4 regions of the Brevibacillus sp. MS2.2 genome follow, and region 3 is predicted to be linked to each of the others. Evidence: riboswitches for the same ligand, from Rfam matches in the RefSeq annotation. Region 3 holds a riboswitch; each other region holds the start of a gene.
What was found. A riboswitch is a leader RNA that binds a small molecule or an ion and turns the genes downstream of it on or off. The one in region 3 is predicted to bind S-adenosylmethionine.

Region 1: another riboswitch for S-adenosylmethionine. It lies ahead of HP568_RS09270 (aminotransferase class I/II-fold pyridoxal phosphate-dependent enzyme); the one in region 3 lies ahead of mtnK (S-methyl-5-thioribose kinase).
Region 2: another riboswitch for S-adenosylmethionine. It lies ahead of HP568_RS12815 (methionine ABC transporter ATP-binding protein); the one in region 3 lies ahead of mtnK (S-methyl-5-thioribose kinase).
Region 4: another riboswitch for S-adenosylmethionine. It lies ahead of metH (methionine synthase); the one in region 3 lies ahead of mtnK (S-methyl-5-thioribose kinase).

Annotation. Positions count from the first base shown of each region.
Region 1 is NZ_JABSUZ010000008.1:32,665-40,148, forward strand. It holds gene HP568_RS09255 (PhoH family protein) at 1-558, opposite strand, end outside; gene HP568_RS09260 (YhcN/YlaJ family sporulation lipoprotein) at 761-1,363, shown strand; gene HP568_RS09265 (trans-sulfuration enzyme family protein) at 1,387-2,574, opposite strand; gene HP568_RS09270 (aminotransferase class I/II-fold pyridoxal phosphate-dependent enzyme) at 2,571-3,734, opposite strand; SAM riboswitch class I at 3,829-3,948, opposite strand; gene HP568_RS09275 (pyridoxamine 5'-phosphate oxidase family protein) at 4,023-4,481, opposite strand; gene HP568_RS09280 (DUF5665 domain-containing protein) at 4,650-4,961, shown strand; gene HP568_RS09285 (hypothetical protein) at 4,971-6,365, opposite strand; gene HP568_RS09290 (hypothetical protein) at 6,557-6,832, opposite strand; gene HP568_RS09295 (YlaH-like family protein) at 6,843-7,169, opposite strand; gene HP568_RS09300 (glutathione peroxidase) at 7,401-7,484, shown strand, end outside.
Region 2 is NZ_JABSUZ010000011.1:113,848-121,331, reverse strand. It holds gene HP568_RS12830 (peptide ABC transporter substrate-binding protein) at 1-814, opposite strand, end outside; gene HP568_RS12825 (MetQ/NlpA family ABC transporter substrate-binding protein) at 1,003-1,842, opposite strand; gene HP568_RS12820 (methionine ABC transporter permease) at 1,903-2,568, opposite strand; gene HP568_RS12815 (methionine ABC transporter ATP-binding protein) at 2,569-3,582, opposite strand; SAM riboswitch class I at 3,683-3,799, opposite strand; gene HP568_RS12810 (Ger(x)C family spore germination protein) at 3,906-5,066, opposite strand; gene HP568_RS12805 (GerAB/ArcD/ProY family transporter) at 5,066-6,190, opposite strand; gene HP568_RS12800 (spore germination protein) at 6,202-7,484, opposite strand, start outside.
Region 3 is NZ_JABSUZ010000010.1:50,940-58,423, forward strand. It holds gene HP568_RS11590 (ABC transporter ATP-binding protein) at 1-509, opposite strand, end outside; gene HP568_RS11595 (ABC transporter ATP-binding protein) at 529-2,271, opposite strand; gene HP568_RS11600 (GNAT family N-acetyltransferase) at 2,407-2,982, opposite strand; gene mtnA (S-methyl-5-thioribose-1-phosphate isomerase) at 3,081-4,121, opposite strand; gene mtnK (S-methyl-5-thioribose kinase) at 4,118-5,347, opposite strand; SAM riboswitch class I at 5,483-5,628, opposite strand; gene HP568_RS11615 (anti-sigma factor) at 5,725-6,906, opposite strand; gene HP568_RS11620 (sigma-70 family RNA polymerase sigma factor) at 6,906-7,382, opposite strand.
Region 4 is NZ_JABSUZ010000004.1:122,945-130,428, reverse strand. It holds gene HP568_RS04935 (bifunctional homocysteine S-methyltransferase/methylenetetrahydrofolate reductase) at 1-1,514, opposite strand, end outside; gene metH (methionine synthase) at 1,546-4,992, opposite strand; SAM riboswitch class I at 5,114-5,215, opposite strand; gene HP568_RS04925 (YjcZ family sporulation protein) at 5,429-5,536, shown strand; gene HP568_RS04920 (YcdB/YcdC domain-containing protein) at 5,604-7,484, opposite strand, start outside.

The sequences.
Region 1 (7,484 bases), on a different contig from region 3:
GGAGGCCAGTTGCAGCTTTCTTGTCGCATAGTAAGTCTTGATGATGTCGGACGCTACCATCATCTTCTGATACCCCGGGTAAATACTGGAGAACTCTCCCACAACTCGATCCGAAAGAAAATCCTCTGCGGAAATATTCAATGCATCAGCCTTGACTCTCATGAGAGCATCCTTACTTACCAAAATGACTGGTCTTGGCTGTGGCTTTCCGTTTTCCTCCTCCTGTAAGTTTAGTGCGACCGCCAAAATGCGGTTGTCATTACTCATTTCCGTAAATTGTTTCTGAAGGCGGTGGAAAGAGGAATGATTCAATTCCACCCGAAACAACCCACCTGTTTCTAGGGTAATGCCTGTGTGCAATTGCCCCAGCTCACGAAAACTGTCAAAGAGCCGAGATACGTACCGAGCATTGCGGCCAATTTCATCCATGTACCGCTTTTTGGAATCGATTTCTTCTAATACGACGGCTGGTATGACAATTTCATTGTCAGCGAAAGAAAACATCGCCCTTGGATCTTGCAGGAGTACGTTGGTGTCCAGTACGTAGATTTTCTTCAAAATCTCGCCTCCTATTACCCTTCTTATATACCCTATGCAATTTTTGGAGGGATGCTCAAGTGCGGCGACGTGATGTACTACAGTCTATGTTCAGGTAGACAGAGATAGACGACCCATTGGCAGAATGAAAATGGACAGCCCAGAACAAAATACTTGTAACCCTGCCCTCCTCACGAAGGACGGCAATACTGGGAAAGGGAGAATGCCTGTGAAACGGATCATGATCTGCTGCCTCGGTTTTAGCTTGTTGCTTACAGCATGCATGTCGGGAAATAAACCACCGGCGAATCAGGCTGCACAGCCGAAGCATGCCACTCATACGCAACGCGTTCAGCAAACAACTCCTGAGCCTGCTTATAATCAATCTTCTCAAGCCACCGCTGACCGTCTGGTCCAACTGGCAACACGTGTGAAAAGGGTACACAGCGCGACTGCTGTGGTCTTGGGCAAATATGCCGTAGTCGGTATTACGGTGGACCCGAATCTGGATCGCCCAGAAGTCGGCGTCATTAAGTATACGGTTGCGGAAGCACTGAAAGAAGACCCTCAAGGAGCGAACGCTGTCGTAACGGCAGACCCTGCCATCGTACAGCGGTTACGTGAAATGAGAGATGATATTCGTCGCGGCCATCCTGTTGCCGGAATTACGGAAGAGTTGGCAGATATCGTAGGTCGGATCATTCCCCAACTGCCGCGCAGTGTGCAGCCTCGCGAAGAAACCCCTTCTCAGGTAAAAGAAAAACGCATGCACAAAGAGCCGCAAGGACAAAACAAGATCAACGCAAATCGTACAGGAACACCTTAAAAGAAAAGAGGTATCCCCCGGATTTAAGCCCGGGAGAATACCTCTTTTTCTTTATAGACTGGTGTTTCAGATGGTAAATGATCCAAAGCTTGCTTCAAATCTGCCACCAAGTCATCGAAATCCTCTAAACCAGCTGACAACCTGATCAAACCATCTGTGATTCCCCTTGCTGCTCTTTCCTCAGCAGGCATTGCTGCATGTGACATCGTAGCTGGGTACGAGAGAATTGTTTCGACTGCCCCGAGGCTGACAGCCACAATCGGCAATTTTACGCGATCAAACAACGCTTTTGCTCGCTCGCGGTTCCCGACATCAAAAGAAAGAACAGCCCCATGACCAGTCGCTTGTTGTGTTTGAATCAAATGACCGGGATGATCCGCCAGTCCTGTATAGTAGACTCGGCTTACTTGTGGATGCGATGACAACCAGTCAGCCAAGCTCGCGGCTGTTTTCGTGCTCACATCCAATCGGGCTTTCAATGTTTTGAGCCCACGCATCACGAGCCAGCAGTCCTGCACACCCAGAATCGCTCCCATGCCATTCTGGATAAAGTAGAGCTGCTCCCCCAACGCAGCCTCTCTGGTTACAGCCAGACCTGCCACGACGTCGCTATGCCCTCCGATAAACTTCGTTGCACTATGAATGACCACATCCGCGCCAAGCTCCAATGGCCGCTGGTAATATGGGGTAAGGAACGTATTATCGACTATGACGAGCAAGTTGTGATCCTTCGCGATACGAGAAACTGCTGCAATGTCTGTCACCTTTAAGGTGGGATTGGAGGGACTCTCCAGGTATACCCCTTTCGTTGCCGGTGTAATGGCCGCACGAACAGCTTCTGTATCTGTTGCATCCACGAACGTAACGGAGATGCCCATTCTTGACAATACCTTTGTCAAAAACCGAAACGTGCCACCGTAAACATCCTCCGCCACTACAACATGGTCTCCAGCTGAAAACAACATGAACACGCTGGAAATGGCAGCCATGCCAGATGAGAACGCGAAACCGCGTGCGCCTCCCTCCAGAGACGCAATGGCTTCCTCCAAAGCCTGCCTGGTCGGATTGCCTGATCTGGCATAATCAAATGTACCTGGCTGATCAATATCAGCCTGATGAAACGTGGAAGCCTGATAAATCGGAACCGACGACGCACCTGTGAACGGGTCAATGCAAGTCGAACCGTGGAGGAGCTTGGTTGCAAAATTCATCGTACACTCCCCCCTACGACCAAACTAGCATTCAATGCCTGAAACAAATCGGCTACGACATCATCTGGATGCTCGATGCCAACCGACAGTCGCAACAATCGATCACAAACACCGACATGCTCTCGTACTTCTTGCGGGATATCGGCGTGAGTCTGCGTCGCCGGATACGTACACAATGACTCGACGCCACCCAGACTTTCGGCAAAGGACACGATTTGCAGATTTTGCAGGAACAATCCCACCTGCTCTGCATCACGTACACGGAACGATACCATCCCACTATGCCCAGTCGCTTGATTCACCTGGATCTCATGCCCCGGATGCTCGGGCAAACCTGGATAAAACACCTCCGCAACTGCTGGATGCTCACGCAGCTTTTCCGCTACGATCAAGGCATTGGATTGATGGCGCTCCATCCGCAAAGCCAATGTTTTCATCCCGCGAACGAGCAGCCAACAATCTTGTGGTCCGAGCACAGCACCGATTGAATTGTGCAAAAACCGGATTTTTTCCGACAACTCTTCCCCTTTTGTGACGATGAGTCCAGCCAGCACGTCGTTATGTCCTGCCAAATACTTGGTTGCACTATGTAGGACGATATCTGCGCCAAGCTCTAGTGGGCGTTGACAATACGGGGTTAAGAATGTGTTGTCTACAATCGTCAGGAGCCCGTGCTGCTTCGCCAATTGCGTTACAGCTCGAATATCGGTAATCTGCATGAGTGGATTGGTTGGTGTCTCAACAAAGATAGCCTTTGTATTTGGAAGAAGCGCATTTTTGAGTGCACCAATGTCACGCAAATCCACGTATGAAAACGTCAGACCGTAGCGAGAGAGCACTTGCTCGAACAATCGATAGGTTCCCCCGTACAGATCGAGTGAAACGATCAGATGATCCCCTTGGGAAAACAAGCCCATGACAGTATGAACAGCAGCCATTCCTGAGGCGCAAGCGAATCCTGCATCCCCTGATTCCGCTTCAGCGATAGTCTCCTCCAATATGGTGCGAGTAGGATTAGCTGTGCGCGTATAATCATATCCAGTGCTCTGGCCCAAGGCAGGATGGCGATAAGCCGTTGCATAGTAAACAGGAAAGCTCACCGCCCCTGTTTTTTCGTCTCTGCCTACTCCCGCCTGAATCAACTTTGTTTCCAATTTCATGTCTGTTTCTCTCCCTCCAATAGTGTACGAGGGCATCAAAAAAGCCCTCTTTCCTCTGAAAGAAGGCTTTGTTTACGTCACCGTAAGCAAATCCTTCTCATCTTTCAGAGTTTGATAACTCTGCAGGAATTAGCACCATTATCTCCCTGTTAACATACAGGTGATTGGTTGCCGGGCATCATCGGGCCAGTCCCTCCGCCGCTCTGGATAAGAAGATTGCTATTCAATTCGATTGAACCTAATACTAATGGATCGGCAGGATTCTTGTCAACAATTTATTTCCACCTGTTAATTTGCATCTTTCAAGGCGGTCATAACTTGATTGTCCAGCTTCGCTGCCGCGTTTTTGTCATACGTCTTTTCATATTGTGGTTCTACGGAAATACGGGAACCATAAAACATAATATCACGAACGGCCTCAATTTTGATTTCTGCCATGGCCAGCTTGAGCGGAACACCTTCCAGTCGGTCTGTTTTGACGGTAGCACGACCATTAATGGCAAAAGATGAGCCGGCACCGATTAAATGCAGGACAACTTGCGGTTCCTTCGCAATATTAGCCAAAATACGTGAGCGATTATCCACGGCAAAACGAATCGTATCGGCGCTGACAGCATACGTCCAGGACAAGGAGCTGAGCGATGGTGCCCCTGACTCATGATCTACTGTGCCCAAGGTAACAAAACGCTCCTTTTGCAAGAGCTGGAATAAATCTTCGGAAAGAGATTGGGAAACAGTTTCAGCCATTTCAAAGCCTCCTAACAAACGTTTTGTACGTTCATTTTACCCTTCGCCTAGCGGATAGGCAAACGTTTCCTCTCCACCTTGATTCTGGTTGTCTTTTTCCCTAGACTGGTAGGTAACGATACCGAATGATGGAAGGGGATGGACAGCTTGTCGCCTACAGACCGCCTCATGCAGCAAATTGACCAAGTTCTTGAAGAGCTTCAGGAAGTTCGGAAGGTAAATGAGCGGATGCATAAAATTGCAATGTTCCTGGAAGATATTCGACTAGCAGATGTGATCCAAAATTACACAGCCCCACGCAAGCTGCTCTGGATCAATTTCCTCGCAGGTCTTGCCCGGGGTCTGGGATTGACGATTGGTACTGCTATCGTTTTGGCTTTCCTCGGTTCCCTCTTGACGCAATTTCTATCAATCCCCATTCTAGGGGATTACATCAGACAATTGGTGGAGTACGTCGAGACTTACAAGCAGCGACCTTAACGTTAGAGACTAGTCTCTGTCGTCGTCATGATCTTCGTCGTCATCGTCCTGGTCATTATCGTCATCATGATGTTTGTCGTGCTTTTTCCAATAGCCATACGCGTTGCCATTGGGATGCTTATCTTTCTGCTTCCCTTTTTCTTTTTTCTTTTTGTCATCATCGTCGTCTTCATCCTCGTCTGTTGGCTTCACAGGCTCGACAATGACTTTTGTGCTTAATGCAACGTCAGCTTTCTTAACCAGCTTATCATCTTCATACAATGCGAATTGAATCGATTTGGCGCTAAAGGAACGATTCTTGTAAGACAACGTCAAAGAAAACTCACCTTTGTCATTCGGTTCAATTTCTTTTTTCTGACCGTCTGGAGCGATCACAAACAATTCAGTATCGTCCTTTTTATTCCAGCCGCTTACTGTCCCCTTCACCTGGATGGACTTGGCGGCAGGATTGTTTACAGCAGTTGCCTTGATGGCATATTCGGTCGCTTGATCCTTGTCAGGAGCGTTAACAATTTCTACCTGAACGGATTCGGAATCAACCTTCTTGCCATCCTCGTAAACCTCGATCAAGGCTTTTTGATCTTTTGCTGCTTGTACATCCTTCACTGAAACCGTAAAGCTGCCTACGCCATCCCACAGCTTCTTCACGCTTGCGTCTTTTTTCACGCCATTATAGGTGACAGTTACTTTGTCTGCCCCCTGCTTGACAATTCCTTTTACTTTTAATTCCTTTTTCTTCGCATCCAATACAGACATCGTATGGATGATCATTTCCTTATCTTCTTCTGCTTTTGGAACGATCTTTACCTTTTCGCTATCGACCAGCTTGCTGCCTTCATAGGCACTCACGGTTACATACGGCTCATAGGATGCATCAGGAGCTTCAAAGCTGACTGTGAAAGAGTGCTCGTCGGTTGGAACGACTTCAATGATATCGGAATTCGGCTTTTTCACAACCACCTTGGTGACATCGGAAGTCACAATCCCCTTTATGTACACCTTGTTATTTTCAGTCTTGGCATTTACGCTCACAATTTCTTCATCGTTGTCTGTCAGGCGCACTTCCAGCCAAATATCGCTGTAGTACTCGTTGTAGATACGCTCCCACTCCGCTTTGTTTTCTTCCATAAACGTTTGGAGCTTCGTATTCAAGTTGATTTCTTCTACAATGATGTACAAGTGATCCGCTTGATTTTTCAAGAGCATGTTCAGTGTGGTTGGATCATTTTGGGCAAGTTCTTTCAGATTGTAGCGTGTAACTTGCTTACCCTCGTCGTTCATGACTACCTTTGTGGCACTTGGACTTGCAATCGAGCTTGCATCGGCAAAAATTGGCGTCAAACAGCCAAGAATACCTGCCGCAGTCACCACTGCTAATACGGGCTTGGTCATGTACTTTTTCAATGGTAGTTCCCCCTTCTAGTCTGCCAAAATCCCCCTGCATGCTTGGGGCATGAATATTGACGGGAAATCATTTTCAAAAGTTGCATCTTCCAAGAAACCGCGTCTTATTACCTATAAAAAACGCTTGATACAAAAAAACTCCACCCAACTTCCGAATCATTTCGGCAAGTAGAGGGGGAGTCTTTGTCCCGTTAGTTGCAGTTGTACTTGGGTTCACTTTCAATCGCGACCAATAAAGCTTCGACTGATTCAGCAGGGTATCGCACTTCCATGGACTGAGAGTCAACGCTCCCGAATAGCACGTACCAACTGCCTTCCTGTCGATAGCCAATATCACTCATTTGATGATCCTCTTGCAGCAATTGCAAGAAAAAAGCAGCTGTATCCAAAGCAGAGCGGTCTTCTGGTCGCGCATCGGCAACCACTTGAATTTGCAGCCAATTAAAAAGTGCATCTTCACGCTTCACGCGGTTCTCCTCACTTTCGCCCAGTTTGCTCCGGCTTGATCCGTACCTTTACAATCACGAGAATCGCGATCGCCACCATCATTGCACTTTTCACAGGAAGCTGCACATCCAGAATAGCGAAAATGAGAGCTCCGGCAAATAAAAGGATGTACAAGAGCACGTTTTTCAAAATAGGCATACGAATACGGGTAGCAAAGCCAAGATAATAGACAATAATTAATTCCACAAACAAAATCCAAGCCCGATATTTATCAGCCCATATGCGAAAGCTGTCATATGCTGTGAGCTGATCTGGATTCGTTGGCACATAGGTTGATGCGATTTGTATCCAGTCCATCACTTATCTCTCCTGTCTTCAAGCGGTGAAACCTCTACCGCTTCACATGCCACCTCATAGGCGGAATGAAACGAATAGTCACTCCTTTTTTCTTAGGAAAACGCTATCTTTCTTACTTTATCAGGTGGTGGATTCTGTGTCAAAAAACGGTAGGCTCTTCCATGTAGCTAGCATGAATTTCGCGGTACATGCTATGATGAGGATATGTCAGTAGAAAAAGGTGGGAATAAGATGAGCTTGTATGATATTGCCGTCAAAACGATTTCCGGTGATGAAAAGACATTAGCCGCCTTCAAAGGGCATGTCCTGCTAATC
Region 2 (7,484 bases), on a different contig from region 3:
ACATGGACAGGGCTGTATTATCGTCCTCGATCATCGCGAACTCAATGCGATCGAGCTTCACTACGTCTTTATCCCAGTAGTGCTCGTTCTTTTCCAATACGATCTTGCTCTTGTGCTCCCACGCTGTCATCTTAAATGGACCGTTGCTTACGTGCGTCGCCGCTTCGTTTGCCCATTTCGGATTGGCCTCCACTACTTTTTGGTTAACCGGGTAGTACGTGTAGAAAGCCGTCAGCTCCAGGAAGTAAGGCGTTGGATTCTCCAGCGTGACTTCCAGTGTTTTGTCATCGATTGCCTTCACACCGAGTTCGTCGGGTTTCGCCTTGCCTTCGTGAATCAGCTTCGCATTTTTAATGTAGTATAGCTGATAGGCATACTCCGCACCGAGGGTCTTGCTAAGTGCACGTTTCCATGCATATACGAAGTCATGGGCAGTCACCGGATCACCATTGCTCCATTTAGAATCGCGCAGCGTGAACGTATACACCAGTTTGTCATCCGAGATTTTGATATCGGATGCTACTGAATTCACTGGCTTTGCGTTTGCATCGAAGCGAGTCAAACCATCAAACGTAGCACGAACAATCGCTCCCGATGTGGCATCCTTCGCAAGACCGGGGTCCGCTGTCGAAGGCTCACTCATGATGTTCGCCCGAAATACCTGCGGCTTTGCATTTACAGGCTTTTCAGCGGGCGCTGCGGTTCCCTCAGCTGGAGGGGTTGTTGTTGATGGCTGCGTACTCGTGGAGCATCCAGCTAACACGCTTCCGGCGACCAGCATCGCGCCAAGAAACAACTTGAGATTTCTTTTCATCTGAAAATTCCACCTTATCTATATTTTCTCATTTCAAACACAATATACTCGACCGGAATTGGGTTGAAAACGGGGTTGCTGTAGATTTAATTTAATTTTATGAAAATTCACTACATTATAAACAAAAGTAAAGCCCAACCAGCTTTTCGGCCAGTTGGACTTTGTTGATCGATCAATTATTTATACTATTAGAACGCTGGAACAATCGCGCCTTTGTATTCATCTTCAATGAACTTTTTCACTTCAGGTGAGTTCAGTGCTTTTGCCAGCTTTTGAATTGCTTCGGAATCCTTGTTGTCAGGACGAGCTACCAGGAAGTTTGCGTATGGAGTATCTTTATCTTCAATAAACAGCGCGTCTTTGGTTGGAACGAGCTTTGCTTCCAACGCGTAGTTGGTGTTGATCAACGCCAGATCTACTTCTTCCAGAACGCGTGGCAGCATTGCTGCTTCTACTTCTTTGAACTTCAGGTTTTTCTTGTTCTCAACAACGTCTTTCACAGTACCGCTGATACCAGCGCCTTCTTTCAGCTTGATCACGCCGTTTTTCTCCAAGAGTGCGAGTGCGCGACCGCTGTTTGTTGGATCGTTTGGCAGCGCGATTGTTGCGCCATCAGCTAATTCATCCACAGATTTTACTTTTTTGCTGTAAGCGCCGAATGGCTCGATGTGTACAGCCACTACTGGCTCCAGATTCATGTTTTGTCCTTTATTGAAGTCTTCCAGGTAAGGCTTGTGCTGGAAGAAGTTAGCGTCGAGTTGTTTCTCGTTCACTTGAACGTTAGGTTGTACGTAATCGGTGAACTCTTTAATTTCCAGGTTCACGCCTTGTTCTTTCAGTTTTGGTTGAACGAATTTCAAGATTGCTGCATGTGGAACGGGAGAAGCGCCTACCTTCAATGTTACTTCCTGTTGTCCGCCTTGTGCGCCGCCTTCAGCTGGAGCAGGTGCTGTTTCCGTTTTGCCTCCGCAAGCTGCCAAAGAAAATGCCAATACAGTAGAAAGTACAGATACGACTAGCTTTTTCATGAATGATTTCCCCCTTGCATGTATTTCATCTTATTTTTTGAAAATCTATATGGAAAGATCCTATTTGCGGCTGAATTTCAGAACCAGACGGTCCCCCAGCGTTTGTAAGATCTGTACCATCACCAGCAAAATAACAACAGTCACAATCATGACATCGGTTTGGAAACGCTGATAACCGTATCGGATCGCCAAGTCACCCAAACCACCACCGCCAATTACCCCAGACATCGCGGTGTAGGAGACCAGCGTAACCGTCGTGATCGTAATACCCGCGATTAGTCCAGATCTAGACTCTGGCAAAAGGACATTCCAGACGATCTGCCAATTGGAAGCCCCCATAGATTGTGCGGCCTCAATCACGCCTTTATCAATCTCACGCAGAGAGGTTTCCACCAAGCGTGCAAAAAACGGAGCGGCACCAAATACGAGCGGCGGAATGGCCCCCAATACGCCGAGTGAGGTTCCTACGATCATCTTCGTCACAGGAATCAGCAAAATCATCAAAATGATAAACGGTACCGAGCGCAATACGTTGACAACGAATGATGCGATCGTATAAAAAGTGCGGTTTTGCAGAAGCTGTCCGCGTGAAGTCAAAAACAGAATGATTCCCAATGGCAAACCAATCAGGACGGTAAACAGGGTGGAAAAGCCGAGCATCGTGAGCGTGTCCATCGTACCTAAGCCGATTTCAGCCCAATCCACATTCTCGAATGTCCAGTCCATTTATATCACCTCTACTTCCAAGCCACGTTGGCGCAGCGTCTCAATGGTCTTTTGATTCTGTGCAACATCGCCTTCCAGCTCGATCACCAACTGACCATACGGCGTATCTTTCATGCGGGAGATTGTTCCCTGCAAAATGCTGAACACCGTACCAGTCTCTTGCATCGTTTGGAACAGGATCGGCTGGTACGTTTTTTCTCCGAGGAAGGTGACACGAGCAATGGTGCGGTTCCCCGAAGCCTTTTCGTGCTCGACTGCTTCACGCAGCTCTGTAGAATCCGCTACTTGTTCCACAAATTCTTGTGTCGTTGGATGCTTCGGACGAAGGAATACATCCAGTACGTTACCCGACTCGACGATCTTTCCGCCGTCAATTACGCCGACACGATCACAAATGGAGCGAATGACGTGCATCTCGTGGGTAATCAACACAATGGTCAAGCCCAGCTTGCGGTTGATGTCCAAGAGCAGTGCCAGAATGGAGTTCGTCGTCTGCGGATCGAGAGCCGATGTGGCTTCGTCACAGAGCAGCACTTTTGGATCATTCGCGAGCGCCCGGGCGATCCCGACACGCTGCTTCTGTCCGCCAGACAACTGGGACGGATATTTGTCCTTATGGGCCTCCAAGCCAACCAGCTTCAGCAGCTCGTTTACTTTCTTATCAATCTCTGCCTTTGGACGCTTGGCCAGCTTGAGCGGAAAAGCGACATTTTCACCGACTGTCGAAGAAGACAGCAAGTTGAAGTGCTGAAAAATCATGCCGATTGAGCGGCGCTTTTCTTGCAGCTTCCCTTCATCCAGCCTAGTCAAATCGACGCCGTCCACAATAACTTCCCCTGAAGTTGGGCGCTCCAGCAAATTGATGCACCGGATCAACGTACTTTTCCCTGCACCAGAGTGTCCGATAATCCCGTATATTTCTCCTTGCTCTATGGAAAGGTCGATCCCCGTTAATGCTGGGATGGTTTTACCTTGTACTTGATAGCTTTTATGCAAATGACGCAGTTGGATCAACGCATCCACCTCCCGACCACAATCTTGATAAAATATGAAAACCCCTTTTTCAATAAACGAAAAAGGGGCTGCAACGCAATGTATACGTTCGCATCCACCCTTCTCATCTACACAAGATCCAAACAATCCTGTAGGAATTGGCACCGCGACGTTCATTCGAAAATGAACCGGCTGCCGGGCTTCATAGGGCCTGTCCCTCCGCCTCTCTTGATAAGAAAGATATCTACGTATATTATGTTCGTTTTTTCTATTTCATGATGATACAAAACGGATTATATCCTTTTTGAAAATATCACGTCAATAGTAATAGCAGGAAAAGTTTTTTAATCCATGACGCCGTTGCGGATGATTGTCGACTTTACGTGAAAGCGAAACCTTGCTTCCTTGAACATTTTTCTCCACTCGGCCTGCGTCATGTTTGCCATCCCTCTTCTATTTGCACGATACACCATCCCGAATCCAGCGGGATCGACATCGAGGCCCTGCAATTTACTGACTACTTTCTGCAATTCTTTTTCGATCTCTTTTTCCAGTGCATTCTCCATGATTTTCATCAGCTTTGCATTCTCTAGCTTCAGCGGAAGGGTTAATTCCAAAATTCTCGCATGTAATCGGATATGAATATCAAAGACCGGGGGGGACACTTGGGTCAGATCAATTTGAGATTTGCTGGAAATGGTGTCAAAGACAAGCTGCACACGATCTTTTTTACTTCCGCGGCTCTTTGGCTCCTCCCCAAAAATATGAGCAGGAACAGAAGTATCGTAGCTGCCAATGCTGAATTTTCCATGCATGAGCTTGATTAAAAAGGCTTCCTTTGGTGTGATCCACCCTACATAACGCTCCCCTTGAAATAATGCGATACCCTTGATTTGCAGCTCATTTCCCTTTCTTGCAATGTACGGCATGATCGGGTCGATTCCTTTGTCATAATAGGCCCGAAAAAACTCATGCATGGTGGAAGACGGAATTTTTTCCCCTTCAATATTTTGCTCAATCATACGGTATAAATAGATTCCGATATTCCCTTCTTCAGAATAGGGATACGTTAACATATCATATGTTTCGCCTTCAAACAGGCAAAGATAAACCCTGCTGGAAATAGAGGAATCCCGATACAGCGTGTCAACGATACTGCCAAGCCCGCGTTTTGCCAAGTTTTCACTGTAGAGGGCGACACGAATCTGCCCACCCAATACTCTTTTATCTGATTGTAGATTAACCCGATCCCGGATTGATTTGCTGGTCTCCCCCGTTGCTGAGAAAATCTGTATCTTTTTTTTGGCCTCTGGATTAATGGAGGGCATGATTGCAGTCCCACGAATGTTTCCATCCTTTAACAAGTCATAACCGACAGCTGTGGCAAGTCCAGTTTCATCAAAAATCTGCCGATCTCCACAGCCTGTGACTATCATGACGCCAGAACACCACAACGCCAAAAACCGTTTGATAAAGGGCATCCTCTTTTTCCGCTCATCAAGCATCAGGCACTCTCTCCTTTGCTCTTCGATTTTGCCCGTTGCGTTCGCTGCTTCAGCAAGACCATAACGTACAAAAAATAGGGGTACAAGTACACAACCCATATGCTAATTTTCCCATGCATAGTATAAAGCCAATTCATCTGCTGTCTGGAAAGCATCGTCAAGGAAGCAAGATAAATCACCGATAAAATCCAATACAATGAACTTCGCAAGTTGAAGCAAAACAAACGCTTGAGTCCTCGCGCCGAGCACCACAAATACAGCATGATATTCGGCAAAATGACGATAAGCCACAGCGAGATAACGACCAGCTCAAATCTTTCCAGAATGGGCAGGTACACCATCTTTTGCAGATTGAGTGTCGCCCAGATCGTCCTCATGAGCTGACCTTGGCTAAAAAAGACCAAGGTCACGATCATGACCAATAAATAGATAAGATAAGTCACCAGCACCGCCAACTGTGCACTTTTATTTACCCTGTCCTTATTCTGTACATAGGGATAGACGACATAGAGAACCTCAAAACCGACACTGGTCAATGACATGGCCATCATTCCTCTGAAAAGGTTCTCAAAGCTGGTATCCATAATCGGAAACAAATATTCCCATCGTGCGAATTCCAAAGGGAAATATAAATCAAAGACTAGCCATGCCGTTGCTATAATGGAAAAAAACGTATAGCCAGCTATGACTCTTATCCCTCCCACGATGGTGTAGAACGCAAGAAAAAGGATGATTCCAGCTAAAATCCACGTAGGTAAATTCGGGAACACCCAGGTTTGGACAACTTCGATGTAGCTGCGAAGAATGATTCCAGCTGTCAATATGAAATAGATTATAAATATGATGCTTACAGCAGTTCCTAGCCACCTTCCAAACACATCATCTTGAATGCCGTAAATATCAGCCGAAGGGTATTTTTGCATGGTCTTGATAATGATCCACAATGTTAGATGCGTAACCAAGCCTGCAAGTATGACCGAAATCCAAGCATCATGCCCTGCTTCCTTCGCAATGATTCGTTGAAAGCCCAAGATGCCCATTCCAAGTTGAGTACCATGCACCAGCAACCCTGCAAGATATTCTGATATTGTATTGCCCTTGCTTACATCGATGTTAATGTTCATAGCAGCCTCGCTTACTCGTCAATGTCTTTCTTCTCTTTGGCTTTTCCCCTGTCAAAACGAAGTACTCGTTTTGGTGTAAAAAACTTGAGGCGTTCGGAAAGAGAGGATAATGGAGCGCGAATAAAGCCATCTTTCCAATCGGAATAGCGCACGGGGTAAATGGGGTACATGTAAGGACGCCCCAAGCTCGTCTGTCGGAGCAAATGGCTGGCTAGGAAGCTGAATCCGACCACAATGCCCAATGCCCCCAGCATGCCCGCCAGCAAAATCATTGGAAAACGAATAACCCGGATCGTAGAACCGATCATATAGCTAGGTGCGATAAAGGAAGACAAAGCCCCGAGGGCAACGATAATAATCAGGATATTACTGGTGAATCCGGCCTGAACAATGGCCTGTCCGATCACAATACCGCCAACGATACCAATCGTCTGACCGACTTTGGTCGGCAGCCTCGCTCCTGCTTCCCGCAAAAGCTCAATAATCAATTCCATCAAAATAGCCTCCCACAGTGGTGGAAACGGTACTCGGGAGCGTGATTGCGCAAGGGAAAGCAAAAGGTCTGCCGGAATCATCTCGTAATGATAGGTCAGCGCAGCCACGTAGATCGGGGTCAGGATCAGGGACAAGATCATGGCAAAGATTCGCATGAGTCTGTTGAAAGTAGCAAGGCTCCAGCGCAAATAATAGTCATCTGGCGACTGAAAAAATTGCAGTAAGGTGGTGGGACCGAGTAAAGCGAACGGGCTCCCCTCCACGAGTATGGCAATCTGTCCTTGTCGCAATCCGTGTACGACCCGGTCTGGACGCTCTGTTTGCTGAAGCGTAGGAAATAATGATTTCTCATTGTCTGCGATATGCTGCGCCAGTATGGTAGAATCCAGACTGCTGTCTAACTCCAGATCACAAATCCGCTGACGTACCGTATTCACATTTTCCTCATCTGCCGTCCCGCTCAAATATAAAATCGACACATCCATCGGTATGCTTATTCCCACGCTTAATTGTTCATGGAACAATTTTGGTGTAGACATATATTTTCGAATGATGCAGATGTTCACATTCAGTTCTTCTACAAAGGCGATCTGCGGGCCGAGTACAACCGTTTCGATTTCGGGTGCTTGAATACTTCTGCCAGCAGTACCATCGCTGGGAAACGACAAGCAGTAGGGCGATTCCGCAACTTGAATGACAATATGACCTCGGAGTAAACGCTCAATGGCTTCCCCTTCATTGAAAACACGATTGCTGCTGGAAGCACCTAAATGCCTGGCGACTTCCTCAATCCCACTTT
Region 3 (7,484 bases):
GGCAGGACATCCCCCTGATACATCGCTTTGACTTCCTCTGCGGTCAGCCGAATGCCTGTAGAGGTCATCTTTTGACCTGATTGATCCTTCGTTGTTACCTCGAAGCGCTCCCTGCCGTTTTCTGGCGCAATCGGAGTGAATTGCTTCTGCGTGTTTGGATTTACTTTGCCAGAAACCAAGTAATAGGTCGTGCCTTCTGTCAGCACGCTTACTTCCTTTTGCTTGATACTGTCCAAAGCAAGACCCATCTTTGCTGCAACATCTTCACGAATATAGTTCGTACCGTTCAGTGAGGCGACTTGCCCCGCTGCTTGTGGTGGCACTTCGTCCAGTTGATACCAAGGCTTTTGGATCGCCAGGATGTGATTATCAATCATGACCTTGGCTAAAAAAGGACCTGCCAACTCTGCACTCGTTCCCAGCAAGAGCAGAAACAACGCGCCTAGTATTTGCTTTTGAAATGGCCTGGCGTACTCGGTCAAACGCCCCCATACATTTTCTTTGCTCATGAAACGCCTTCCCCCTCTCTCAACCAGCCACATCCTGTTCCATCTGCTGACGACGGTACTGCTCTGCATACCAGCCGTTGCGCTGCATCAGCTCGTCATGTGTCCCCCGTTCGACGATCTGCCCCTCATCCAGTACGAGAATCAGTTGGGCATGCTGGACGGCAGACAGACGATGAGCGGTAATAATCGTCGTTTTATCCGCGCGTTCCTGTCTCAGATGACGAAGGATGCTCTCCTCAGTCCGGGCGTCCACAGCCGATAATGAATCATCGAGAATCAGGATTCCCGCATCCATCAAAAGAGCGCGTGCAATGGAAATGCGCTGTTTTTGCCCCCCGGAGAGGGTGACCCCCTTCTCTCCAACCATGGTTTGCAATCCATCTCTGAATTGCTCCAGATCTCTCTTCATCTCCGCAAGCTCCAACGCATGCATCACTTCCTCGGTCGTCGCTTGTGGTTTCCCGAATGCAACATTTTCGACAATCGTCCGTGAGAACAGCAGATGCTCCTGAGGCACGTAGCCGATTTTTTCCCGCAGCGTATCGAATGCGAGTCCTTCGATCGGGATGCCCCCGATAAACAAAGCTTGTTCCTTCATCTGATATTGATGCAATAAGGCACGACATAGCGTCGACTTGCCGCTTCCTGTCCGTCCGACAATCCCAAGCGTCTCTCCTTCACCCAAACGAAACGAGATGTCGGTGAGTGCCGGCTTGTCAGTGCCCGGATACGTAAAAGAAAAATGGCGTGCTTCTACAGTATTGGCGATTTGGCTCGTGACCGGATTCGCTGCCTCCGTCACATCTGGCTGCTCCACCATTAGTTCTGTGAAACGCTTGTGGGAAGCACCACCGCGTTGCAACACATTGACAAGCCAACCAAAGGCGAACATCGGCCAAATTAAAAGACCCAAGTATAAATTGAACGCAACCAAATCCCCTAAGGAGATGGCGCTGGTGAACACCAAATACGTCCCATAGCCCAGCCCGATCAAAAAGCTGAAGCCAATAATAATCGCGATCGTCGGCTCGAACAGGGCGTCGATCCGCGAAACGCTCACATTTCGCTCCAACGTTTTTTCACTGACCCGGCGATACGCCTCGATATCGGCCTTTTCCTGTACAAACGCTCTCAATACCCGAACGCCTGACACAGATTGTTGGACATGATCATTCATCTCTCCGAATGCTTCCTGCGCCAAGTAAAAGCGCTCATGCAGCAACCTTCCATAGTACGCCGTTGACCAAGCCAAAAACGGCATCGGGATCAGTGCCGCCAGCGTCAGCTTCCAATCAATCGCGGTCACCATGACGCCCAGCGTTAACACGGTCATGAACAGCGCATCGACAAGCGTAAGCACCCCTGTACTGGCCGTTTGTTCAATGGCAGGAATGTCGTTGGTAGCGACGGCCATCAGATCGCCACTGCGTTTGCGATGAAAAAACGACGGAGTCATTCTCGTCAAATGGGCAAACAGTCGCTCACGCAACGTCCTCTCCAGTATCAAAGCTCCTCCATTTAACAAATACCGCCAGAGAAACCGCAATCCATACAAGCTAACACCCAAAATGAGCAAGATGACCACTGTTTGCGTCAAGTCAGCGTCCGTCAGGGAACTGTTGCGAATCGAATCCACCGTGTCGCCAATTAATTTCGGCGGCCAAAGCATGAGCACATCGATAATAAACAGCACAGAGATCCCAATGACGTACCGTTTCCAATAGGCACGAAAAAACCAAGATAATTGCCGAAGTGTCTGCATATAAATCACCTCTATTTATTCAAACCTAACAGCACGACTAAAAAAGGGCTTGCGAATCACACGCAGCCCTCTTGATCTGTCTTCACCATCGTAATTTACAGAATTTTCATTGTCAATCGAAGCATACAGTTCGATCTAAGATTTTTTATCGGTTTTCCAGTCGAGCCATTCTTCTTTTAGCAGGCTGTAAGTGGCATGATCCACGTAATGATCGTAAAGGAATTCATTCCGGCGTAGTATCCCTTCCAGTTGAAACCCTAATCGTTCGGGGATCGATCTGCTCTTGAAGTTTTCCGTAGCAGCCTGAATCGTTACTTTTTCCAAATCCCACGACCCGAAGATCAATACGTCCAAGTAGGTCGCCACTGCTTCTGTCATCAGGCCCTTGCCCTGAAATTGCGCACCCAGCCAATAGCCAATGGACGTCTTTTTGTTAATCCAATCCACCGTATGTACACCGACTGTACCAGCCAGACGTCCTTGGTACCAAATACCGTAGTTGATGCCCCGATTATCGTTGTACTGGTTGATCGTCGCTTGGATGAATTGGCGCGAATCCTCTACCTTCTTCGTATAATTCAGCCACGGCAGCCATTCCATAAGACTCTCCCGGTTCGAATCCGTAAGCAAAAATAACTCCTCAGCATCAGCTAATTCTAATTGTTTCAAGTACGTATCTTCATTGATGGCTATCCGTTGAATCGGTTGCATACGAATCTCCCCTTTTCTTGGCTATTTTACTGGAAAACACCAAAATGAGCAAAAAGCGCCCGCCAGTAACAACAGGGCGAACGCTTAAAATAGTTCTTTTATTTTTTGCTATTGCCGATCTCTTCTGGCTTGAAAATGCCTGTCTCCGTAACGATTGCTGTAATGTACTTCGCAGGCGTTACATCGAACGCAGGATTGTACACCTTGATATCGTCTGGAGCCACCTGTTTGCCCAATCCATGGGTAATTTCCTCGGCTGGACGCTCTTCAATCGGAATATCTGCGCCTGTCGGTGTCTCCAGATCAACAGAGGACAAGGGAGCTGCCACGTAAAAAGGAATGCCGTGAGCTTTTGCCAATACCGCTACCCCATACGTACCGATCTTGTTGGCGACATCGCCATTCGCTGCTACGCGGTCTGTACCCACGATGACAGCCTCTACTTTCCCTTGGGACATTACCATCGCGGCCATGTTGTCGCAGATCAGCGTCACATCAATCCCTGCCTGCTGCAATTCAAATGCAGTAAGACGAGCGCCTTGCAGGACAGGACGGGTTTCGTCCGCGTACACCTTCAGGTTCCAGCCGCGTTCCTTTGCCAAATAAAAGGGAGCGGTAGCCGTACCGTACGCTGCTGTAGCCAATGCCCCTGGATTACAGTGCGTGAGAATTCCCATACCGTCATGCAACAGTGTGAGCAGATGTTCTCCGATGGTCTGGCATACTTCAGCGTCTTCCTTTTGAATCGCCAGTGCTTCATCAAGCACTGCCGCCTTCAACTCGGCAATCGACGCTCCGCTTTCTTTTTCAACACGAGCTTTGATGCGATCCAATGCCCAGAACAGATTCACGGCTGTCGGACGGGAAGAGCCCAGGTAGTCTGCCTGCTGGTTCAGTTCCTGCCAAAACTCGTCGTAGTTACTCGCTTCACTGCCACGAATCCCAAGGTAGAGTCCGTAAGCCGCCGCCATGCCAATCGCTGGTGCGCCACGCACTTCCAAACGACGGATGGAACCCCATACTTGCTCGGAGGTAGTCAAGTTCAAATAGATCGTTTCTACTGGCAGACGTGTCTGGTCAAGCAAGACCAATGCGTCATTCTCCCACTTAACAGGTGCCAATTGGGTGCTGGTTGTCATACTGTCGTTGCCTCCTGATAGTAACGTTCGGTCACAGTGCGTACGATGTCCGTGATATCTGTCGATTCGTCTATGCTGCCGCGACCGAGAATCAGCGCTTCTCCAATCGAGAGAGCCAGACGCTCTGCTTCTGCGCGAGTCTGGTCGTCTTCAATGGCATTCAGATCCGCTACACCTGCCAAGCCGATGACACGGCGCAAGATTTTGCATCCGGCATAGCCTGCTGTATCCTGAATCAAGCGCTTCACGTAGCTTTGCCACAGTCCCTCGACATGGGCACTGCGTTCTTTGGCGTGCTTGTGCCAGAGCTGAACGAATTGCGAAACGAATTCATTCCAGACATCCTCGACCGTTTCCAGTAAGTATTCGCGGTACGCTTCCCGTTCTCCTTGATCTTTTTGCAGACCGTGCTGTCCTGCGTAGTTGAGCAGCAGATTGGCTATAATCGCCCCAATGTCAAAACCGATTGGGCCGTAGTAAGCGAACTCCGGATCGATTGCCTTCAGGCTGTTTTCCGTGATGAAAATACTTCCGGTATGCAAGTCACCATGCAGCAGCGCTTCTGCGCGCGTAAGGAAATCGTATTTCAGCTTGGCGATTTCCAGCTTCAGCGGCCTGTTGTTCCAGATCGCCTCGACTTCCCGGCGAATCAACGGATTGAAGTCGTTGGTAGGCGCATTTTCATACGGATCAGTAAAAACCAGGTCTTCTGTGATTTTGCATAATTCTGGATTTATGAATGTTCCGACTAGCGCTTTTTTATCGTACGGATGCGCGCCCAGATCGGATGTAAAGAACAAGGTTTGCGCGAGAAAACGACCAATTTGCTTCGCAAATAGCGGGTACCGCTTTCCTTCGATCAGACCTTTGCGCATGATGATGTGGTCCCCGACGTTTTCCATGACAGTCAACGCAAGCTCCCCGTCGAAATGATACACCTGCGGCACCAAGTCTGGAACGTATTTGTGCTGAATGCGGAGTGCCTCGCTCTCGATACGAGCCCGATCAATCGTAAGCGGCCAAGATTCTCCCACGACGCGGGCAAAAGGCAGTGCTTGCTTGACAATGACGCTCTTACCGGTTGCCGGCTCCTGAATGTCAAAAACCAGATTAAGGTTGCCATCCCCAATTTCGCGACTGGTCAGATCGGCTCCTTCGCTAAAAAGACCCGGTATTCCTTTTACGTACTCCACTGCTTCCTGTTCAGTCAATGCGCGATATGCCATGATTCCAAAACTCCCCTCTACGTATTTTTCCTCTATCTCTACTTGTCTTGTTTGTGTCCCTGGAGCAATAAAAAGACCTCTTTTCCCGAAGAAAAGAGGTCGCTGTCGTCACGTGTAAGAACCGTGTTGATGTCCCCCTTATCTTCCAGACCACTTTTGTTTCTGCAGGAATTAGCACCGTGCATGTCGCCTGTCAATCAGTCGCTTCCTTGCGTCTGAATGGCGTCATGTCGGTTGCCGGGTATCATCGGGCCAGTCCCTCCACCTTCTCTGGATAAGGTATCCAAAACGTATTCGGTTTTTGATTTAGTTTGAATCATACAACCAACGCTTCCACGATGTCAACACCCTTTTGTGCAAAAATTCGCACCTTGCTATCAGTAGCTGTATTGTGTTCCCGATGCCGCAGGTCGCTCCCAATTCCACCAGTTTACCTTGCCTAGAAACGCTGCTGTTATCGACTTTTCGGACTTGAGCTTCAGTAGTTCTTTCGTAGGTCCGGTGAGGACGGCTCCGTAGATTCGAACTCCGTTTTGCTGCATGTAGTTATATCGCTCTGCTATCTGTAGATCTCTGCCAAAGAGTAAGGATTTTCCGATATCGCGAGCCAGGTCTTCTTGCTCTGACAAATACCTCATCTCCTCCAGATAGTTTGCGATTACCTTGTCCCCATCCCCTTTTTCATATGCACCACCGTAATCCATTTCTCGCTGGGCAAATCCCCATACTTCCCCGGAGCCAAACAGCACATCTCCGGCATCGCTTTCAGCTTGCTTGAGCTCTACTCCTGTATCTACCGCAAACCAAACTGTATCTTGTCCTGAAGAGTTAACATGGCGGGTAACCAGTTTATAGTACTCGTCATACGTCAAAAAGTGATCAAATGATATCGCAAGCTGCGAAACGGTACCCTCGGGCAGCTTCTCCATCGTCGTCCAGGCAGCCGAAGTGAGAGACATGGTATCCTCCGTTTCCCCCTCTGTCGGATAACGGAAAAACAGCTTTTGCTCTCTGACCCCGTCTGTCCATTGCGGCTTGGCATTCACGTTCCATAGCACATTCGTACTCTCAAATCGGCCCGCGTTCTTTTCTTCTCCCCCAACCCGCTCGCGTAGTTCCATGCTGATGTTTCCGTACAGCAATCCGACCTGTGAACCACTACTCCCCACTCTCACACCTGGTTGAGTAAAATTGACCATCGACTTCGCAACGTGAAACAGATCTTCATGCATCAGAGACCCAACCCAGCCATTCAGAATCAGCAACACAACTCCTGCCAAAAAGGGAAGCCCTATTGTGAATCCAGCGTTGTATAACCGATTTTTCCATTTCCCCCGGCGAACAATGGCACGCTGTTTTTCAGCGGACAGTGTTTCAGGCTGTTTTATTTTCACGTTGTCCTCTCTCGTTTCTTCCCCCAACAAAAGCCTCTCCAACCGCTGTGCGTATTCCTCGTCAGCGGCTATTTCCTCCTCGAATTGTTTCGAATCTTCTTCCGCCATTTCCCCACGCAAATAAGCAAGCAACCTTTGCTCGCGATGATTCTCATCCTTGTTCATCACCGGCTTTCCTCCCTCCACAACTGCCGCATCTTTTGTCGTCCCCGAAACAAGGAACGCTTGACGTCTGCCAGCTCGATTCCGAGTACCTCTGCCATTTCCGCGTAGGAAAACTGCATGGCAGACAACAAAATGACCTGTCTCTGCTTTTCCGGAAGTTGCTCCAAATAGTCATGGGCCACTTCCCACAGCTCCTTGTTCACGACATGCTCTGCCGGATCAACCACCGAATGATCACGTCGCTCTGGCAAGGCTTCCACAAACGCAAATCGTTGTTTCGTCTTCTTGCGATAACCGTCCACGAAAGCGTGATAGGCCACCTTGAACAGCCAGGGCCGTACTTTTTCCCCACGGTAGTCATCCAAGGAAGAGAAGGCGCGACAAAAGGTTTCCTGTGTCAGATCCTCTGCCAGTCTCTCATCTCGTGTCAGCCGGAAAAGATAGCGGTAAATATCGTTTACATGCAGCTGGTACACATCCTCCAGACCTACTTTCCCAAGCCGTTCACACCCCTTCCTCCCTTACCACGAAAGAATTGCCAAAAAGTTTCACCTTCGTCTTATTTTTCTAATAACCTG
Region 4 (7,484 bases), on a different contig from region 3:
TGCGTCATAATGTAATCCGCGCCTGCCTCGACCTTCTTTTCCAAACGCGCAACGGCAGCATCCATATTTCGGACATTCGGGTTAAAGGCTGCGCCCACGATGAACTGGGCTTTTTGCTTTAACGGACGTCCTGAGAACGAAACACCTTCGTTCAACTGCTTCACCATGCGAATCAGATCAAACGAGGTTACATCAAATACCGAGCTGGCACCTGGCAAGTCCCCAAAACGCGATGGATCGCCAGTAATCACCAATATTTGATCGATCCCCAAAGCGTGCAGCCCCATTAAGTGCGATTGCTGCCCAATCAGATTGCGGTCGCGGCAAGCAATGTGCAAGAGCGGATCGATTCCATGCCTGCCCTTCATGAGTGCCCCGAGAGCCATGTTGCTCATCCGCACGGTCGCCAACGAGTTATCCGCCAGCGTAATGGCATCCGCTCCTGCTTTGTGCAGCTCGCAGCATCCGTCTAGAAATTGGTCTGCATCCAGATCACGCGGCGGATCAAACTCGACAATAATCGTCGTTGCTGTTTTTACGCGCTCGACAATGCTTGGTTTCTCCCTCTCCCTCGTGTTCTGCACAGAAATCGAAGGACGATCTCCAGCCACGATGGTTGGGTTCACACGCGCTTGCGGCTCAAGTGACTCAAGTGCATCCGCAATCGCCTTCACATGTGCAGGTGTGGTTCCGCAACATCCACCAATCAAGCGTACCCCCTGCTCACGCAAGCGAAGTGCACTTTGTCCAAAATATTCAGGTGATGATTTAAAAGCGTATTCTCCGTCAGTCATCCCCAGACGACCCGCATTCGGGAATACGGATAAGAGTGCATCTTCTGGTATCACTGTATTTTCAAACGAGCGTAGTAATTCAGCGGGACCAAGGCGACAGTTCAGTCCGATCACGTCAGCGCCTGCGGCTTTCAGCTCGGAAAAAGCGTCTGTCAGAGCGTAACCATCACGTGTGCGCCCTACTTCCAATGTGGCTAACTGCGCGATTACAGGTACATCTGTGAGTGGACGGATTACCTCAATCGCCAGAAGCAGCTCCTCCAAGTCCAGGAACGTCTCCAGAATCAGTCCGTCTACCCCCGCATGCAACAGTGCAATCGCCTGTTCCTCATACTGGTCACGGTATTCATCCAAAACCTTTTTCTTTACCCGTCCAGCCAAAATCGATCCGATGCTTCCAGCCACATAAGCATCATCCTGTGCGGCTTCCCGTGCAATAGCGACTGCGAGCCGGTTAATCCGTGCTACCTTATGCTCCAGACCGTAACGACTCAACGCATCTCGGTTGGCAGAATACGTATTTGTCTCCAGGAAACGTGCACCGGCCTGATAGTAGGACGTATGAACTTCATGTACCAAACGAGGATTGGATAAACACAGCTCCTCAAAGCTGACGCCAACCGGGACGCCCAGCCCGTGCAGCTGGGTCGCCATCGCACCATCTCCGACTAGCAAGTGGTCTTTCAAATAGGCTCGTAAATCTTTCTTTCTCGTCGTCAACTCAATCCCTTCTCTCCCATATTCATTATCTTTACACTTCAAAAATGGATGGACCTGCATTGAAATAACGCGCTTCAGGGTGAGCAAATACCATCGCCGATACGGAAGCTTCTGGCTCCATCATGAAGCCCTCTGTCAGCTGAACGCCGATATCCTCCGGACGCAACAGACGGAACAACTGCGCCTGATCTTCCAGGTTCGGGCAAGCAGGATAACCGAAGGAGACACGAATGCCCTGATATCTAGCACCGAAGCGCTCAAGCATCGTCATCTCAACCGGGTCCGGTATGCCCCACACGTCGCGCATAACGTGGTGAATTCGCTCAGCAAATGCCTCTGCCAGCTCCAATGCCAAGGCTTGGAGGACATGAGAGCGCAAGTAGTCACCACGCTCTTTTAGCTCTGTAGATTTTTCGCGAATCCCGCCCCCAGCCGTTACGGTCAGGAATCCGACATAATCCATTTCCTTGCTCTCCACTGGTCGCAAGAAGTCGGACAGGCAAAGATGAGGTTCTTCCAATTGACGCGGGAACGAAAAGCGCTCCAGCAGCTTGCTGTGGTCTTTTGGATCATAGACCAAAATATCGTTGCCATCTGACTGAGCCGGGAAGAACTGATACACACCGTGTGTCGTAATGGTTCCTTTTTGCTTCGCTTCATTTAATAGTTCTTCCACAATGCCATACAGTTCCAGTACCTTCTCGTCGCCTGCCTCTATCAATCTATCTACATTTCCGCGAACACCGAGGTGTTTTCCGAGGAGCATCCGCAGGTTCAAATATGGTTGCAAATGGCTGAGCGGATATTGTCGCAAAACATGTCGTTCACAATCAGGCGGCAGATGGATTGGAACGGTTCTGCTGATGGCTGAGCGAGCTGGCAATGGTGCTTTTTTCTCCTCGACAACAGGCTGAGCCGTTGCAACTGCTTCCAGCAGATGCTGCTGTTCCTCTACCAAGCGATCACGTTCCTCCGGATTTTGCAGACGATTCACGAGCTCCAGACCATCCATGGCATCTTTTGCGTATAAAACAATTCCACGGTATTCCGGTGCGATCCGGTTCGATGTGAACTTGCGCGTCAACGCCGCACCGCCTACCATCATCGGGATATCAATGCCTGCATCACGCAGGTCTTGTGCAGTAATGACCATTTGCTGTGCGGATTTTACCAAGAGTCCAGAAAGACCGATGGCATCCGGCTTTTCTTCTCTGCAAGCGGCAATCAGTTGCTCTGGCGGTACCTTGATCCCCAGGTTTACGACATTGTAGCCGTTGTTTGACAAGATAATTTCCACGAGGTTTTTTCCGATGTCGTGTACATCGCCCTTGACTGTCGCCAGCAAGATTTTCCCCTTGGCAGCGGCATCGCTTTTTTCCATGAATGGCTCTAAAAACGATACGGATGCCTTCATCACTTCCGCGCTCTGCAACACTTCTGCCACGATCAGTTGGTTTCCGTTGAACAGGCGACCGACCTCTTCCATCCCAGTCATCAACGGACCGTTGATGATCTCGAGCGGTGTGTATTTATCCAAAGCCAGCTTCAGGTCTTCCACCAGACCATCCTTGGAGCCTTCGACAACATAACGGGCCAAACGTTCCTCGAGTGTTAACGAGGAGACTTCCACACTGACTTCCTTTTTCTTTTGGCGATAAAATTCGGTGAAGGCCGCCAATGTCTCATCATTTGTCTCGAATAGAAGGGCTTCTGCCAGCTTTCTCTCGTCTTCTGGAATCGAAGCGTAGCGTTCCAGCTTTTCCGTGTTGACGATGGCGTAATCAAGCCCTGCGAGAGTCGTGTGATACAAGAAGACCGCATTCAGCACTTCCCGACCCGCTGGAGGCAAGCCGAAGGAAACGTTACTGACACCCAGGATCGTCTTGCAAGCAGGCATTGCTTGTTTGATCAAACGAATGCCTTCTACCGTTTCCTTTGCAGAGCCGATGTATTGTTCATCCCCTGTCCCTACTGGAAAGACGAGTGGATCGAAAATAATATCCTGTGGCTTTATTCCATACTGGTTGACAAGAATGTCATATGAGCGTTGCGCGACCTCCAGCTTCTTTTCGCGCGTGATAGCCATACCTGCTTCCTCAATCGTTCCAACGACAACGGAGGCACCGAACTTGTGAATAAGCGGAACGACTTCCTCAAATCGCTCCAACCCGTCTTCCAAGTTGATCGAGTTGAGAATGGCCTTCCCTTGTGAGTAGCGAAGTCCCAGCTCCATGACCTTGGCATCTGTCGAGTCGATCATGAGGGGCGCTTTTACTTTTTTCACGATGAACTGTAGGAATTTTTCCATATCTTCGTATTCATCACGGTCAGGATCAGCCAAGCATATATCGATGACATGTGCGCCTCGCTTTACTTGGGCCCGGGCAATATCGGATGCTTCTTCATAGTGACCAGCTGCAATCATTTCACGGAATTTTTTGGAACCAATGACATTGGTCCTCTCCCCTACTAGCAGGGGACGATTGTCATCTTCGACGTAAACGACCTCGATCCCGGAGACCGCGCTCAGCGTTTCTACGGCTGCACTGCGCGGCTTGCAGTCTTTCAATGCTTCTGCCATCGCTTGAATATGGTCAGGCGTTGTTCCGCAGCAGCCGCCAGCGACGTTTATCCAGCCCTGTTCAGCAAACGCCAGCATTTTGGAGGCAAGTCCTTGTGGCGTTTCATGGTAATGGCCGTTCTCGTCTGGCAAGCCTGCGTTTGGATAACAGCTAACCGCACATTGGGCAATTCCTGACAGTGTCCGCAGATGATCACGCATGAACTCTGGGCCTGTCGCACAGTTCAGACCGATGGAGACTGGCTTTATATGCTCCAAGGAGATGTAAAACGCCTCGATGTTTTGGCCCGCCAGTGTCGTGCCCATCGGCTCAATCGTACCTGACAGCATCACCGGGAGCTCCTGTCCAAGCTCTTCAAAAGCTTTGCGAATCCCAATTCCACCAGCCTTGACGTTCAACGTATCTTGCGAGGTTTCCAAAAGAAGAACATCGGAGCCGCCGAGAATCAGACCTTTTGCCTGACGATAATACGCCTCGACCAGTTCTTCGAATGTAACACCGCCTGTCAACGAAAGGGTTTTGGTCGTAGGTCCCATTGCACCTGCTACAAAACGCGGCCACTCCTCTGTGGAATAGGCATCCACCGCTTCTCTGGCCAAGCGAGCTGCCGCTATATTGATCTCAAGGTCTTTCTCCGGCACATCATACTCAGCCAAAACGATGGAAGCAGCACCAAACGTGTTTGTCTCGACGATGTCTGCGCCCGCCTCTAAATATTTCTCATGAATGGAACGGATCACATCTGGTCTGGTCAGGTTCAGGAGTTCATTACAGCCATCATAGGCTTCACCGCCGAAATCATCAGCAGTCAGGTTCGCCTGTTGAAGCATGGTGCCCATTGCACCGTCCAGAATCAGAATTTTCCGGGAAAGCTGTTCGCGAAAAGTTGGTTTCATTGACGTGCCCCTTTTCTCCCTAGCATCGGCTTATTCTCTGTAATTGGGTAAATAAAATAAAAAAATCCTCTTCTTTGAAAGAAGAGGATTTGTCAGCAGATACGAAAACGCCTGAGACATCCTCTTATCTTTCAAAGCACGTAGCTTTGCTGGAATTGGCACCGGATTTTTACCGGTTGCCGAGGCTTCATCAGGCCAGTCCCTCTGCCTCTCTGGATAAGAGTCGTACACTTGTCATTTAGTTGTTATGCGTAATGTCTTGAATGTTTGCAAGTATCTTAACACCCCCGTTGTCTCCTCGTCAATTGTGAATTGTCTATTTTTTACTGAGCCTCTCCTCTTACGCGCCCATTTTTGCCTAAGCTGGGCATCCGCCTAGTCCAATATCGGCATTCGTGTATAGACTGGAGTATAACGGAAAGGAGGGGAAACAAAGATGAGTACATCTTTCTGCGGTAACGGATTCTTCGGTGACTGCTTCGCAATCGTGCTCGTGCTGTTTATCCTGTTGGTTATTATCGGGTGCTCGTGTGACGACTGTTAGATAAGTGTGTAAAAAAGGCTATCCCAAAAGCCATCAGGAATGGCTGCGGGATAGCCTTTTTTTCTTGTTATTTGGTGATGATCTTGCCTGTCACGGCATCCAGAGTAATATATTTGCCCGCCAGCTTTTCGTCGCTCCACGGCACATACGCCAGCTTTGGTTGAGCTAATTTTTGCCCATCCACATCTTTCATCAAATAGACCAGCTTTAAAGGCATGACGCGTAAATACGCCTCAACAGCCTTGTCTTTCGAGACGATTTCGTCGGATGCTGGAAGCTCCACCAATTCGTGCGTCTCTCTGTAGTTTTCAAACTTTGTCACTTTGCCAGAAGACGGATCGACTGTTACTGAATAAGCCGCTTTTTGCCCGCGATCCTGTACTGGAATGCCATCCTTGCTCATGAGATATCTGAATTCCCATTCGCCCGATGACACAGGATTCGATTCGCCTGGCTGTATGACTTGCGCCAATTGCACTTCTTTTATGCCTGGATCAACGTATTTAGACAGAAAGGCAAGTGCAGCTTTCTCCGCTTGCTCGCGTTTGACTGTCACTGCTGCATCGGATCGCGGTGATCCCAGCCCGACGACACTGCCTGTTTCTGCAAGGACTTCTACGCCGATATACTTGTCATTTTTATCATTCCAGACGTATTCCTTGCGTCCGTCACGGTTACTCTCTCTATAGGTCGAGTCATCCACTTGTATGCCGAATTCCGCTTGCAGCAACGCTTTTGCCTCATCCTTGGAGCGAACCTTGACGTATTCCTTTGGAGATTCGATCGGATGTGCTTCCTTCGTATTCAACTGATCATAAGCAAGCCCGTTATCTCCCGTTCCATACACTATCTTGCCATTGGTCGCGTCGATATGCCACTCCGTACCATCTTCACGTCCTCTTTGCATGAAGGAAACAGCGGGTGTGTACTCCAGAATAGGTTGCCACTTCTCCCCTTGTCTTGATTCTGGCCGTATTCTCGGGTTCTGCACGTATCGAAGCTTCATATGCTCACTCAGCTCTTTGATGGCTTCCTCTTCTGACACAGCAGTCGATACATCCGGGTACTGCGACGGCTCGAATGTTTCGGGCTCCATCCTAAAAGATTGGACGTGGCCAGAGTCAGTTGTTATTATGCTAATTTCATCAGACAACACTGGCAGTTCGTTATGATATCGCAGATACACCCCTGGATCGTTGGCGTCCAATAACCGATAGTTATCACTATCCGCACCGAGCAGTTTGTTCAGGAACTGTCGCTCTTGCTGCAAGGCTTTTTCTCCTTCTGCTTCTTTCCGGCTCGCTGCTTCCTTTTCATCCCTATTCAAAAGTCTATACGATTCCAGTGCTTGACCATTTCCATAGATCACAAGCGAAACCTGATGCCCCTCCTTGTTCGTTTTCCCCAAGATGAATGACATGCCATCGTGGTTCTTTTCTTTATCCAAAAGAAGAAGGGATGGGCTCAAATCGGGCATGGCGTCTGTCAGCTTGGTGAAAAAGGCTTGTTCGCTCTTGTTCAATCGCCCGAAAAACGCGACTTGCTCACGTTCGTCAATTCCAACCGACAATACGTCGAACGGAACGGGCTGGCCGTTTTCCATACGTTGATAATTCACGCTCATCCATGGGCCTTTTACCTTATACTCGTCGGTATAGATCTGAGTCTCGACGTGCTGATAGGACTGGTTGCCCTCCCCAAGGAAAGCTTGTAGAAATGCGCTTGCTGCTTTCTCCGCAGTCTTGGCTGATGGCAATTTCTCTTCCTTCTGTTCTCCTCGATCACCATTGATTGTAAAGCTCTCAATTTGTCCTGTCTGTATATCATAAGCAACATTGGCACGAGCATTATCGCCTTCCAATAACGTTAGATTACTGATTCCATGGCTTGTACGATCCACTCTTATTGTCATGTTGCTCAAAGCTGGGATCGCCTTTTTCAAGGGCAA